DNA from 2 places in the Micromonospora sp. CNZ322 genome. Region 1 is predicted to be linked to the other one. Evidence: predicted binding sites of a transcription regulator. Region 1 holds the regulator's gene; the other holds the start of a gene.

The links. The regulator HspR, encoded in region 1, represses chaperone genes until heat shock. The targets are predictions, from matches to a motif close to TTGAGTNNNNNNNACTCAA.
Region 2: the regulator HspR is predicted to act here: its motif matches at 2,323-2,341, upstream of lon (endopeptidase La).

Annotation. Positions count from the first base shown of each region.
Region 1 is NZ_VITD01000007.1:335,833-342,571, reverse strand. It holds gene FB453_RS19345 (epoxide hydrolase) at 1-1,085, shown strand, start outside; gene FB453_RS19340 (hypothetical protein) at 1,244-1,507, opposite strand; gene FB453_RS19335 (winged helix-turn-helix domain-containing protein) at 1,757-1,975, shown strand; gene FB453_RS19330 (cation:proton antiporter regulatory subunit) at 2,137-2,637, shown strand; gene FB453_RS19325 (cation:proton antiporter) at 2,643-3,857, shown strand; gene FB453_RS19320 (hypothetical protein) at 4,068-4,499, shown strand; gene FB453_RS19315 (hypothetical protein) at 4,747-4,941, opposite strand; gene FB453_RS19310 (heat shock protein transcriptional repressor HspR) at 5,078-5,518, opposite strand; gene dnaJ (molecular chaperone DnaJ) at 5,549-6,733, opposite strand.
Region 2 is NZ_VITD01000002.1:263,139-269,877, forward strand. It holds gene FB453_RS06260 (response regulator) at 1-455, opposite strand, end outside; gene FB453_RS06265 (sensor histidine kinase) at 539-1,270, shown strand; gene FB453_RS06270 (manganese catalase) at 1,354-2,223, shown strand; gene lon (endopeptidase La) at 2,365-4,695, shown strand; gene FB453_RS06280 (DoxX family protein) at 4,829-5,233, shown strand; gene FB453_RS06285 (right-handed parallel beta-helix repeat-containing protein) at 5,397-6,521, shown strand; gene FB453_RS06290 (DEAD/DEAH box helicase) at 6,617-6,739, opposite strand, start outside.

The DNA of each region.
Region 1 (6,739 bases):
TCGACGACCTGGCCGCCCGGCTGGACCGCACCCTCTGGCCCGCCGACCTGCCCGGCGCCGGCGACTCGTACGGGATGAGCAACGACCGGGTGCGCGACCTCGTCGACCGGTGGCGAGGCGGGTTCGGCTGGCGTGCCGTCGAGGCCCGCCTGAACGCTCACCCGCAGTTCGTCACCGAGATCGACGGCGAGCAGATGCACTTCCTGCACGTCCGGTCGTCCCGGCCGGACGCCACGGCGCTGGTGCTCACCCACGGCTGGCCCGGTTCGGTGCTGGAGTACCTCGACGTGATCACCCCGCTCACCGAGCCGACCGACCCGGACGCGCCGGCCTTCCACGTGGTCGTTCCGTCACTGCCGGGCTTCGGCTTCTCCGGCCCGACCCGCAGCGCCGGCTGGAACCGGTACCGCATCGCCCGCGCCTGGGCCGAGCTGATGGACCGACTGGGGTACGACAGCTACGGCGCGGTCGGCAACGACGCCGGCTCGATGATCGCGCCGGAGCTGGGCCGGGTCGATCCGGAGCGGATGCTCGGCGTACACGTCACCCAGCTCTTCTCGTTTCCCTCCGGCGACCCGGCCGAGTTCGCCGGGCTCTCCGAGGCCGACCAGGCCGCGCTCGGGCACCTCCAGTGGTTCTACGAGAACAAGTTCTCCTTCAACCAGGTGCACAGTCAGCAGCCGCAGACCCTGGCGTTCGCGCTGGCCGACTCGCCGGTGGGGCTGCTCGCCTGGAACGCCCAGCTCTTCGACGAGAGCCTGGACGCCGACTTCATCCTGGCCAACGTGGCGCTCTACTGGTTCACCGGCACGGCCGCCTCGGCGATCCGGCTCTACTGGGAGGACGCACACGCGGGCGAGCCGCCGACCGAGCCGACCACCGCCCCGACCGCGCTGGCCATGTTCCCCGGCGACTTCCAGTCCATCCGCCGCTTCGCCGATCGGGACCACGCGAACATCGTCCGGTGGACGGCGTACGAGACCGACGTCGACGGCCGGGGCGACGTCGGCGGCCACTACGCGGCCCACCAGGCCACCGAGGTGCTGGTCGCCGACATCCGCGAATTCTTCGCCAGCCTCCGCTGACCTCGGCGTTCCCGGTGCGATCGATCGGTGCCCGCTCCGCTTGACCGGAGCGGGCACCGACCGCTTGATCCACTCGACTTTCAGGAAGTCGGGGTATCCGGGCCGCCATGACCCCGCGACTTCGTGAAAACCGAGTCGATCACGGTCTTGTACGGCTCCTAAGGGCCGATTCGCCGGGGCAGCCGGGCGGTGCACGGGGTTTCGTGGTCGGCGCGGAGCAAACAGCGATGGCCACCGTCCAGCCGCCGGTCGCAGAAGACCCAGTGCCGTACCCCCTGGTTGTCCTCGGTCGAGACGGTGATCCCGCCGAGGTCGATCCGGGCCAGGAAGGCCAGCGATCGACCGGCGGTCCGCCCCAGCATCTTCGCGCGTGCCAGGTTGGGCGCGGATATCGGCAGGTGGATGACGAACCGCCCGGTCATCGCCGCCACCCTCGGTCCACCATCAGCGGTACCCCTCTCCTCGGCGGTGCAGTTCGTTGCGCGCGGAAGAACGGGGCCGGGACGAACCACGGGAAGCTCGTCCCGGCCCGTTGAGCGCCCCAGTGCCATCCGGAAGCGTTCGCCTCGAACCTACAATCGGTAGCGGTTGTAGGTCAACGATCGGCCTCCGATTGCTTGAGGTTGGAGGCGGTCGCGTGATCGAATGGGCGTGCCATCCGGGGAGTGTGTATGCCCAAGCAGCAGTACCAGGTCCTCGCAGACGAACTGCGGGGAAAGATTGAATCAGGCGAGTGGCCGCCCGGCACGAAACTGCCGAGCCGGTCGCAGCTCTGCAACGAGTACGGCGTGTCGGACACCGTGGTCGGCAAGGCCATGATGATTCTCCGCGCGACCGGGCTGACCGAGACGCTGGAAGGTGTCGGCGTGTTCGTAGCAGAGAAGTCGTAAAGATCCACTCGACTTTCAGGAAGTCGGGGTGTCCCGCTCCGCCGGATACCCGGCTTCAATGACCCGAGTGGATCATGGCCATTGAGCTGCGCCGGCGTCGGTCCGAGGAGGGCTGTCCCGCCAAGATCTGCGCTCTGTTCACAAAGCGGTAGCCTTGGAGGGTGCGAGTACGTGTCGAGCAGACCGCCTTACCCGGGATCGGGGTACGTCACGATCTGGTGACGGAGTCCGGACGTCGCCTGGGCGTCGTTTCCCACCGCAACGGCCGCCGTGATCTCGTTCTCTACGATCCCGACGACCCCGACGCCTGCCAGTCGGACATTCCGCTGACCGACGACGAGGCCGAGGCTCTGGCGGACATCCTCGGCGCGTCGCTGATGCTCGGCCAACTCTCCGGGCTCCGCGAGCAGGCCGCCGGTCTGCTCACCGAGCAGATCGCCATCACGGCCGGTTCCCCGTACGTCAACCGGAAGCTCGGGGACACCAAGGCGCGTACCCGCACCAGCGCCTCCATCGTGGCTGTACTGCGTGAAGGCGAAGTGATCGTCTCGCCACTCCCCTCCTTCCGCTTCACGGCCGGCGATGTGGTGGTCGTTGTCGGGACCCGTAGAGGTCTCGACGGCGTTTCCGCCATCCTCGCCGACAGTGACCCGGACGGCTGAGGCGGATGCACGATTCCACCACTCTGCTCGTCGAAGTCGGCGCGCTGCTGTTACTGCTTGGCGTCCTCGGTCGGCTGAGCCGCCGGGTAGGCCTGTCACCCATCCCCCTCTACCTGCTCGCCGGGCTGGCCTTCGGGCACGGTGGGCTACTTCCGCTCGCCGCCAGCGAGGAGTTCTTCGCGGTGGGCGCCGAGATCGGCGTCATCCTGCTGCTGGTGATGCTCGGCCTGGAGTACTCGGCCAACGAACTGGTTGGCAACCTCCGTTCGGCGGCCCCGGCCGGGCTGATCGACGGCGTGTTCAACGCGCTGCCCGGCGCGGCCTTCGCCCTGCTGCTCGGCTGGGACTGGATCGCCGCCCTGGTGCTCGGCGGCATCACCTGGGTCTCCTCCTCCGGCGTGATCGCCAAGGTCCTAGCCGACCTGGGACGACTCGGTAACCGGGAAACCCCGGTGATCCTGTCGGTCCTCGTGATCGAGGACCTGGCGATGGCGCTCTACCTGCCGCTGGTCACTGCCGTCCTGGCCGGCACCGGCCTGCTCGGTGGCGGCATCGCACTCGCCGTCGCGGTGGGCACGGTGCTGCTCGTGCTGGTCGTCGCCATCCGGTACGGCCACCTCATCTCCTCCGCCCTGTCGGCGAAGGACCCGGAGGCGCTGCTGCTCGGCGTACTCGGCCTGACCCTGCTGATCGCCGGGCTCGCGGCGAAGCTCCAGGTCTCGGCGGCGGTCGGCGCGTTCCTGGTCGGCATCGCGCTCTCCGGCCCGGTGGCGCACCACGCGACCGAGCTGCTCTCGCCGCTGCGGGACCTGTTCGCGGCGGTGTTCTTCGTCTTCTTCGGCCTGGTCACCGACCCACGGGACATCCCGCCGGTGCTGCTGCCGGCGCTCGCATTGGCCGTGGTCACCATGGCGACGAAGACGCTCACCGGCTACCTCGCCGCCCGCCGGGTCGGCATCGCGGAACCCGGTCGATGGCGGGCCGGCCTGGCACTCGTACCCCGAGGTGAGTTCTCCATCGTCATCGCCGGTCTCGCGGTGGCTGCCGGGAGCGTCGAGCCGCGGTTGGCAGCGCTGGCCGCGACGTACGTCCTGATCACCGTGGTGACCGGGCCGATCCTGGCTCGACTGCCCGACTTCCCGTGGTTCAAGCGGTGGCTGCGCAACCGCGCGGCGGCCCAACGGCGGGAGCCGATCCCAGTCGTCGACTCACTGCAGTGAGCTTCACCTGAACGCCGCAGTCTGACGTGGACTGTCACAGGAGCATCATCGGCCGTGCTGTCGATGCAATGGACCCGCCCGTGCCAACGGTTGCGGAATTGCTCCTCACGGGTACTACCGCAGCACCCGACGGCGGGTTACCGTTTCGCCGCAGCAGCCAGGGTCCGCAGGCAGCGTTGCCAAACGCGGGCGAGAGCGGAAGGTTGGCCGGTGAGCGTGCAGGAGTCGACGTTCCACGGCTTCGCCAACCCCGTCGATCCGACTCCGGCGGAGTTGCGAGCTTGGGCGTACAAGCCCGATTCGGTGCCGTTGGCCTCGATGCCACCCGACTGGGACCTGCTGGTCTCCGGCGACCGGCTGGTGTTGACACTCTTCGAGTTAGCGATGGATCCAACCTGCCCGGCCCGACGTTTCGCGCTGCACTGCCTCTACATCTACGCGGCCGACGGCATCCGGACGAACTTCCGCGCCCACCCCAAGCGCCGCTTCCGCAAGCTCGTCGAACAGGCCGAGCGTGACGGCGACGAGCTGATGAAGGTCTGGGCACACAACGGCCGGGTGCTGTTGGCCCGACCGGACCTCTTCGTCTACCGGGACTGGTGCGAGGGCGGCCTGGTCCGCGAGAACCGCCGCCTCGGCTGAGACGGCTCCCTCGTCAGCGGCTGTGGGATGGCTGTGCTGTTTGCAGCCCTTTGAAGCTGATGTCGCAAACGATTCAGCTCGAAAGGACCTGCGAGTCGGCCTGACGCCCAGGAGTCGGCGTCACCGGTCCTCGGTCGGAAACGGCGAACGAACTGGGACCCCCGATTACGGCCGCGGGCCGGGACCCCCGATCACGGCGAACGGGCCGGGACCCCCCGTGGGTCCCGGCCCGCACGTCGGTCACCGGTCAGTCCTGCTTGCGTTCCGTCTCGGCTCGGCCCCGTTCGCCGGCATGGTCGCCGTCTTCGGCGAACCGGCCCGCGATGACCCGGTCCCGGTAGGTCCCGTCGGTCACCTTGTCGAACTTCTTGCGGACGGTCTCGGCCAGGTTCTCCAACCGGTCCTCGGTCTGCTGGGCCACCTTCTTCGCCGGTTCCGCCATCGCTCCCCCTCGCCATGCCGGTAGGTCCGGATTAAGCCGATTGGACCCTTATCGACAGGCTAACCGAAGCGGCCCGGACCGCGCCGGGAATCCAGCGCGGTCCGGGCCGAGAAGACAGATCCGGGTGAGCGACAGGTCAGCGATCGGGCGTCCGGCGGGGACGCCACACCACCAGGGCGGTGGACGTGCGGTTGGTCGGCACCAGATCCCGGCCCGGGAAGCGAGCCAGCGACTCCAGCTCCGCCACCCGGCGGTACGCGGCGTCCAGCTCCGCCTCCAGCCGGGCCACCCGCTGCTGCGCCTGCTCCAGCAGCCGCTCCAGCCCGATGATCCGCTTGACGCCGGCCAGGTTGATCCCGTCGTCCTGGCTGAGCCGCTGCACCTCGCGCAGCAGCACCACGTCCCGGACGCTGTAACGACGCCCGCCACCAGCGGCCCGGCCGGGCTGCACCAGCCCCAGTCGGTCGTACTGGCGCAGGGTCTGCGGGTGCATCCCCGCCATCCGTGCCGCTACCGAGATCATCAGCACCTTGGCCTCGTAGGCAGGGTCGCCCGAACCGAGGAACTCGCCCGACATCCCGCTCACCTCCGCGTCCATTCCACCGGACTAACTGACTCGACGCACCCGTGCGTCGAGATGTTCCCGGGCCGCCGGCGGGGTCTGCTCGGCGAACGACTCCAGCGCCGTGCGCGCCTCGTCCGACAATCGGGCCGGCACCACCACGTCCAGCGTGACCAGCAGGTCACCAGCCTGCCCGTCGCGGCGGACCACACCCTTGCCCCGGGCCCGCAGCACCCGCCCGCTCGGCGTCCCCGGCGGCACCCGCAGGGTCACCGCGCCGTCGAGCGTGGGCACCCGCAGGTCCGTGCCGAGCACGGCCTCCGCGAAGGTGACCGGCACGGTCAGCGTCAGGTCGTCTCCGGTACGCCCGAACAGCTCGTCCGGCCGAACCTTGACGTGCACGAAGAGGTCGCCGGCTGGGCCACCGCGCTCGCCCGGCTCGCCACGCCCGGCCAGCCGGATGCGTTGACCGTCGGCCACACCGGCTGGGAAGCGCACATTCATGGTGCGGGTCTTGGTGACACCGCCGCTGCCGTGGCACTCCGGGCACTTCTCCTCGACCACGGTGCCGACGCCCTGGCAGTTGCGGCACGGCTCGGAGAAGCTGAACGACCCCTGGTTGCGGGTCGTGACGCCGGCACCATGACAGACCGGGCAGGTACGCGGCTGGGTGCCGGGCTTGGCCCCGTTGCCGTGGCAGGTGTCACAGACTCCCGGCGCGCGCAGCGTCAGGGGCAGCGTCACTCCACGCACCGCGTCGCCGAAGTCCAGCGCCACCTCGGTCTCCACGTCCCGACCACGGGCCGGACCGTGTGGTGCGGCCTGCCCACCGGCCTGACCGCCACTGAAGATCGAGCTGAAGAGGTCCTGGAAGCCGGCGCCGCCGAAGCGACGATCGCCGCCTCCGCCTCCGCCGCCGAACATGTCGGAGACGTCGAACGGCATGCCGCCGGGCTGACCCCCACCCCGGGCGTTGCGCCGGAACGCGCCCGAGCCGAACAGCGAACGCATCTCGTCGTACTCGCGACGGCGGCCGCTGTCCGACAGCACGTTGTACGCCTCGGACGCGGCCTTGAACCGCTCCTCGGCCTTCGGGTCGCCCGGGTTGTGGTCCGGGTGCGACTCCCGGGCCACCTTGCGGTACACCTTCTTGATGTCATCCGCGGAGGCGGCCTTGTCCACGCCGAGCACGGCGTAGAAGTCCTTCTCGATCCAGTCCTTCGAACTCACCGGTCC
Region 2 (6,739 bases), on a different contig from region 1:
AGTCGCCGTTCCTCGCCGTCCAGGTCGACTGACGCGGAGCGCGTGGGTCGCAGCATGGCGCGCAGCAGTTCGGCCGGCAGCACCGCCCAGCCGTCGAGGATCGCCAGCAGCGGGGGCAGCAGCTCCTCCGGTTCGCTGGTCTTGGGCAGGAACCCTTCGGCGCCGGCCCGCAGCGCCTCCACCGCTGGGCCGGGCTCGGCGGAACCGGACATCGCGACCACCCGTACCCGTGGGGTGGTCCGCCGGATCGCGGCCACCGCCCGGATGCCGCCGGGCGGCGGCATGTGCAGGTCGACCAGGGCCAGGTCGGGGCAGTAGTTGCTGACCAGGGCCGCCGCCGCGGCCGCGTCGCCGGTCGAGGCGACCACCTCGGCCCGGCCGTTGGTGGTGATCGGGAGCAGCAACTCCAGGCCGCGGACGAAAAGGGGGTGATCGTCCACGACGACGAGTCGCAAGGTGGAGGCTCCCGGCATGTCTGCGCCGTTCCCCAGCGGGTACCGATCATGCGGGTTCGCACCGAACGAGGGGAGTCGGGTGGATGCGCGTACGGCATGGTTTGCGGGACCTGCTGCGAGGGTTGCGCCCCATTGAGCCGACACCCGGCGAGAGACGACCGACGGCGGCCGATTCGGAGTTGCTGCTGCGGGTGCTGTGCCACGAGTTCCGGACACCGATCAGCACACTGACCTCACTGACCCGCGCGCTGGCCGACGAGCGTCGGGAGCTGACCGGGGACGACCGGCGGGCACTCAGTGAGCTGGCCCGCGACCAGGCCGCCCACCTGCAGAGCCTGCTCCGCGACGCGACCGCCGGCACCGGCGTGCTGACGTCGACTGCGCAGCCGGAGCCGGCCGTCGCGCTGGCGGGCATCCTGCGGGAGGCCGCCGCGTTGGTGCCGGTGGGCCGTCGGCGGGCGCGGGCCACCCGGGTGGCGGCCTCCTGCCCGGTGCCGGCCGGACGAACCCGACAGGTACTGGTCAACCTGGTGCAGAACGCGTTGCTTCACGGGCCGCCGGACGGCCAGGTCGGGCTCTACGCCACTCTGCGCGGCTCCAGCCTGAGCATCCTGGTCACCGACGAGGGCCGGGTCGACGATGCGCTGCTGGTCGCGCTGCGGCGTCCGGCGCCGGCCGTCGGGATGTCCGGTCTGGGCCTGTGGATCGCGCGACAGCTCGTCGCGACGGACGGGGGAGCGTTGCGGGCGCACCGGCTACGGCCCCGTGGAGTGGCGCTGGAGGTGCTGCTGCCGATGGTTCGCCCGGTGCGCTGACCCGGGCGGGACACCGGTTGGCCCGCTCGGGTCAGCGCGGCGGGAACGGCCTCGCTACCTATTTCCGGTACCGAGGAGGTTGGATGTTCAGCCACGTCAAGGATCTGCAGTTCGAAGCCAAGCCGGACGGCCCGGATGCGGCGTTCGCCCGCCGGTTGCAGGAGGTGTTGGGCGGCAAGTGGGGCGAGATGACGGTCGCCAACCAGTATCTCTTCCAGGGTTGGAACTGCCGACTGCCCGGCAAGTACAAGGACCTGCTGCTCGACGTCGGCACGGAGGAGATGGGCCACGTCGAGATGATCGTCACGATGATCACCCGGCTGTTGGACAACGCGCCGCTGTCGCTGACCGAGGGGATCGCGGAGGACCCCGGAGGCGCCGCGACGTACGCCGGTGAGAACCCGGCGCACTTCATCCACGGCGGTGGCGGCGCCCTGCCCGCCGACTCCAACGGGGTGCCCTGGAACGGCGCGTTCATCACCGCCAGCGGCAACCTGTTGGCCGATTTCCAGCTCAACGTCACCGCCGAGGCGCAGGGTCGGCTCCAGGTCGCCCGGTTGTTCCACATGACCGACGATCCGGGCGTCAAGCAGATGCTGCGCTTCCTGCTGGCTCGCGACACGATGCACCAGAACATGTGGCTGGCGGCGATCGAGCAGCTCAAGGAGGACGGGCTGGAGGAGATGCCGGTGCCGGAGGCCTTCCCGGACTCGGGCGAGCTCACTGAGGAGTACGGCTACACCTACCTGGGTTTCTCCTCGGGCACCGACGCCGCCCAGGGGCGCTGGGCGTCCGGGCCTTCGCCGGACGGCAAGGGCGAGTTCCGGTACGACGACAACCCGCGGGCGAACGCGCCGGAACCGGTGCTGCCCCCGGGTGACCCTCGCCTGTACGGCACCAACCCGGGGGTGGCCGGCTCGGTGAAGAACACGGTGAAGAGCAAGCTCACCTGAGGTATCGCGTCGGGTCGTCCGCCGGTCCCGGGCGACCCGACGGACCGGGTGGAAGAGTGGTCTGGGTCACACACCGGAACAAGGGGAACGCTTTGTTACTTGAGTGAGACACGCTCAACTCAACGCGATAGCAGGTGTTCGATGGCAACTCTTCCGGTACTTCCCCTGACCGACGCCGTGCTGCTGCCCGGCATGGTCATCCCGGTGACCCTCGACCCCACCACCCAGGCCGCGATCGACGCGGCGCGTGCGACCGGCGACCGCAAGCTGCTGGCCGTGCCGCGCATCGACGGCGAGTACGGCCCGGTGGGCGTGGTCGCCACCATCGAGAAGGTCGGCCGGCTGCCCGAGGGTGAGCCCGCCGCCGTCATCCGTGGCCTGTCCCGGGCCCGGATCGGCTCCGGCGTGCCCGGCCCCGGTGCCGCCCTCTGGGTCGAGGCGACCGAGCTCGACGAACCCGCCTACGCCGGTCGGGCCCGGGAACTCGCCCGCGAGTACCGCGCCCTGGTGACCTCCGTGCTTCAGCAGCGGGGCGCCTGGCAGGTCATCGACGCGGTGGAGCGGATGACCGACCTCTCCGAGCTGGCCGACTCGGCCGGCTACGCGCCCTGGCTGACGCTGGAGCAGAAGACCGAGCTGCTCGCCGCGCCGGACGTCACCGCCCGGCTGGAGCTGCTGGTCGGCTGGGTGAAGGACTACCTGGCCGAGCAGGAGGTCACCGAGCAGATCAACAGTGACGTCCGCGAGGGGCTGGAGAAGTCCCAGCGCGAATTCCTGCTGCGCCAGCAGCTCGCCGCGATCCGCAAGGAACTGGGCGAGGACGAGCCCGACGGCTCCGCCGACTACCGGTCCCGCGTCGAGTCCGCCGAGCTGCCGGAGAAGGTACGCGAGGCGGCCATGCGCGAGGTCGGCAAGCTGGAGCGGGCCAGCGACGCCTCCCCGGAGGCGGGCTGGATCCGTACCTGGCTGGACACCGTGCTCGAGATGCCGTGGGGCACGCGTACCGAGGACAACACCGACCTGGCCGCGGCCCGGGCGGTGCTCGACGCCGACCACGCCGGCCTGTCCGACGTGAAGGACCGCATCCTGGAGTACCTGGCGGTGCGCAACCGGCGTGCCGAGCGCAACCTCGGTGTGGTCGGCGGTCGTGGCTCCGGCGCGGTGCTCGCCCTCGCCGGTCCTCCCGGGGTGGGTAAGACCAGCCTCGGCGAGTCCGTGGCGCGGGCGCTCGGGCGTAACTTCGTCCGGGTCTCGCTCGGCGGCGTCCGCGACGAGGCGGAGATCCGCGGGCACCGGCGCACCTACGTGGGGGCGCTGCCCGGTCGGATCGTCCGCGCGCTGCGCGAGGCCGGTTCGATGAACCCGGTCGTGCTCCTCGACGAGGTGGACAAGCTGGCCGCCGGCTACGCCGGTGACCCGGCCGCCGCCTTGCTGGAGGTGCTCGACCCGGCCCAGAACCACACCTTCCGGGATCACTACCTGGAGGTCGACCTCGACCTGTCCGACGTGCTCTTCCTGGCCACCGCCAACGTGGTGGAGTCCATCCCCGGCCCCCTGCTGGACCGGATGGAGCTGGTCACCCTGGACGGGTACACCGAGGACGAGAAGGTCGCCATCGCCCGCGACCACCTGCTGCCCCGGCAGCGGGAGCGGGCCGGGCTGACCGTCGACGAGGTCAGCGTCGCCGATGAGGCTCTCGCGCTGATCGCGGGGGAGTACACCCGGGAGGCCGGCGTCCGGCAGCTCGAGCGCGCCCTGGCCAAGATCCTGCGCAAGGTGGCGGTGACGCTGGCGACGGATCCGACGCCGGCACGCGTGGGCGCCGACAACCTCACCGGTTACCTGGGTCGGCCGAAGTTCACCCCGGAATCGGCCGAGCGTACCGCCGTGCCGGGCGTGGCCACCGGTCTGGCCGTGACGGGCGCCGGTGGGGACGTGCTCTTCATCGAGGCGACCAGCATGGAGGGCGAGCCGGGGCTGACCCTGACCGGCCAGCTCGGTGACGTGATGAAGGAGTCGGCGCAAATCGCGCTCTCCTACCTGCGATCCAACGGGCGGCGGTTCGGCATCGACCCGAACGCTCTCGCCGGACGTCGGATCCACGTCCACTTCCCGGCGGGCGCGGTGCCCAAGGACGGTCCGAGCGCCGGCATCACCATGGTCACGGCCCTGGCGTCGCTGGTCACCGGTCGCCCGGTCCGCCCCGAGTTCGGGATGACCGGTGAGGTGACGCTCTCCGGCCGGGTGCTGCCGATCGGTGGGGTGAAGCAGAAGCTGCTCGCCGCGCACCGGGCCGGCCTCACCGAGGTGATCATCCCGGCGCGCAACGAGCCCGACCTGGACGACCTGCCGACCGAGGTGCGCGAGGCGCTGACCGTGCACACCCTGGCCGACGTGGCCGACGTGCTCGCCCTGGCGCTGCGCCCGGCCGACGTGAAGACGCTGGACGGTCCGGCGCTCTTCGCGGTCTGACGCTCCGCTCCGACCATCGGGCCCCCGCCGTCTTCCGACGGCGGGGGCCCTTTCGGTACGCGGGGGAGGTCTACTGTCTCGTCTGCACCGTCAACCACCTCTCCGCCATGAGGCGGCCCCTGGAGGAACCCCCGTGAACGTGGTGCTCTGGATCATTCAGATCCTGCTCGCCGCCGTCTTCGCCGGCGTCGGACTGGCCAAGCTGAGCCAGCCGAAGGAGAAGTTGCGCGACGTGATGCGGTGGGTGGACCCGGTGCCGCCGTCGCAGGTCAAGTCGCTCGGCGCGGTCGAGTTGCTGGCCGCCGCCGGGCTCGTGCTGCCCGCCGCCACCGGCATCGCCGCAGTGCTCACCCCGCTCGCCGCCGTCGGACTGGTCATCGTCATGATCGGCGGCATCCTCGTGCACCTGCGTGCCCGCGAGCAGCAGACCACCCGGGACGGGCGTCGCACCGAGATTCAGGGTGCTGTCGCCTGCGCTGTGCTGCTCGTCCTCGCCGCCGTGGTGGCCTGGGGCCGTTTCGGCCCGTACGCCCTCTGATCCGCGTCGGCCAGCACGCGACAATGCACAGTAGAGTCTGCCCGCCGCTCGAGGTGGCACTCAACGGGGGAGAGGTATGGAACCGATCGTGAGCGCACCTGGTGCGGTACCACCGGCGGTGCCACAACGGTCAGATCCAACGGGCCGACGGTTGGGACGTCGGGTGCTCTTCGCCGGTGGCGCGGGCGCCGCGGTGGCGACGACGGTGGCCACCCTTGCCGGTGCGGAACAGGCGGGAGCGCCGCCCGTCACGACCGTGCGGGAGGCCCCGCTCAGCCTCCGGGACCCGCGGGTCGGCTGCCGGCTCGACGGCAGTGACGAGTCGGACAAGGTCACCACCGCGCTGAACCTGCTGCCGGCCGGTGGCGGCGAGATCTTCCACCCGGTGGGCGCACTCGGTCTCGGAGCGGAGGTCCGCTTCCCGACGAGTGTGACCTGGACCGGCGAGAACATCGGCGCGGCGATCATCCAGCCGGCCCCGGGCTACACCGGTCGTCTGGTCTCGAGCGGTAAGTACAACCAGATCTCCAACGTGCACTTCTACGGTATGCGGACCTCCAACGTGCTGTTGACCATCCGTGGCCCCCGGTCGACCTTCCACCACCTGCACTTCGGCAACTCGGGCAGCCACGCCATCGAGTTCCTCGGCAAGGACGCGGACACCAGCGCCCACGCCAACAAGATCACCGATATCAACATCGAGGACTGCCTCGGCGTCGGCATCCTCGTCAACAAGGTCGCGTACGACAACGAGTTCCTCAACGTCTGGGTCGGTGAGTGCCAGACCGGGATACGGCTGCTGGACAGCGCCTGCTTCTTCGACAACCTGCATGTCTGGGGATGCCGGGGCAACGGCGTGGAGCTGCGCGAACCCGCCCATCGAAACATCTTCCAGAACGTCTACCTGGAGTCGAACGGCACGAGTGGCACCGGCAGCGGCGCCGACCTGCGGCAGGTCTGGGGGACCCAGTTCATCGGCGGCCGGCTGTGGCGCAACGCCACCAACGGCATCGAGGTCTCCTCAGCCGGACGTACCCGGATCATGGGGCTCGACATCCACGACAACGGCGCGAACGGGATCCTCGGCCGTGACGCCGACATGTGCCAGGTGATCGGCAACCAGTTCTACGACGACGCGACGCCCCGCCACCAGGACCGACCTATCATCACGGTCGGCACCAGCAACAACTGGATCGTCACCAACAACGTGATGCGGGCGTTCGACCACCGGTCCGGTGGCGCGTCGCTGGTCGGGGCCAACAACGTGGTCAACGGAAACATCGGCTAGCACCGGCGGGCGGCCGATGCTCACGTTTCGCCCGCCGCTCGCCGGGCAGTGGCGCGTCGGCGACCGTCGTACACCGGCGGTCGCCGACGGCGTGCTCAGCGCTCGTCGCCGCCGCGGTCGCGGCGCACTGTGGCCTTGCGGCCCTTGATCGTGCTGGAGCGCAACCCGGAGATGACCTCGTCGGCGACCCCCTGCGGCACCTCCACCAGTGAGAACCG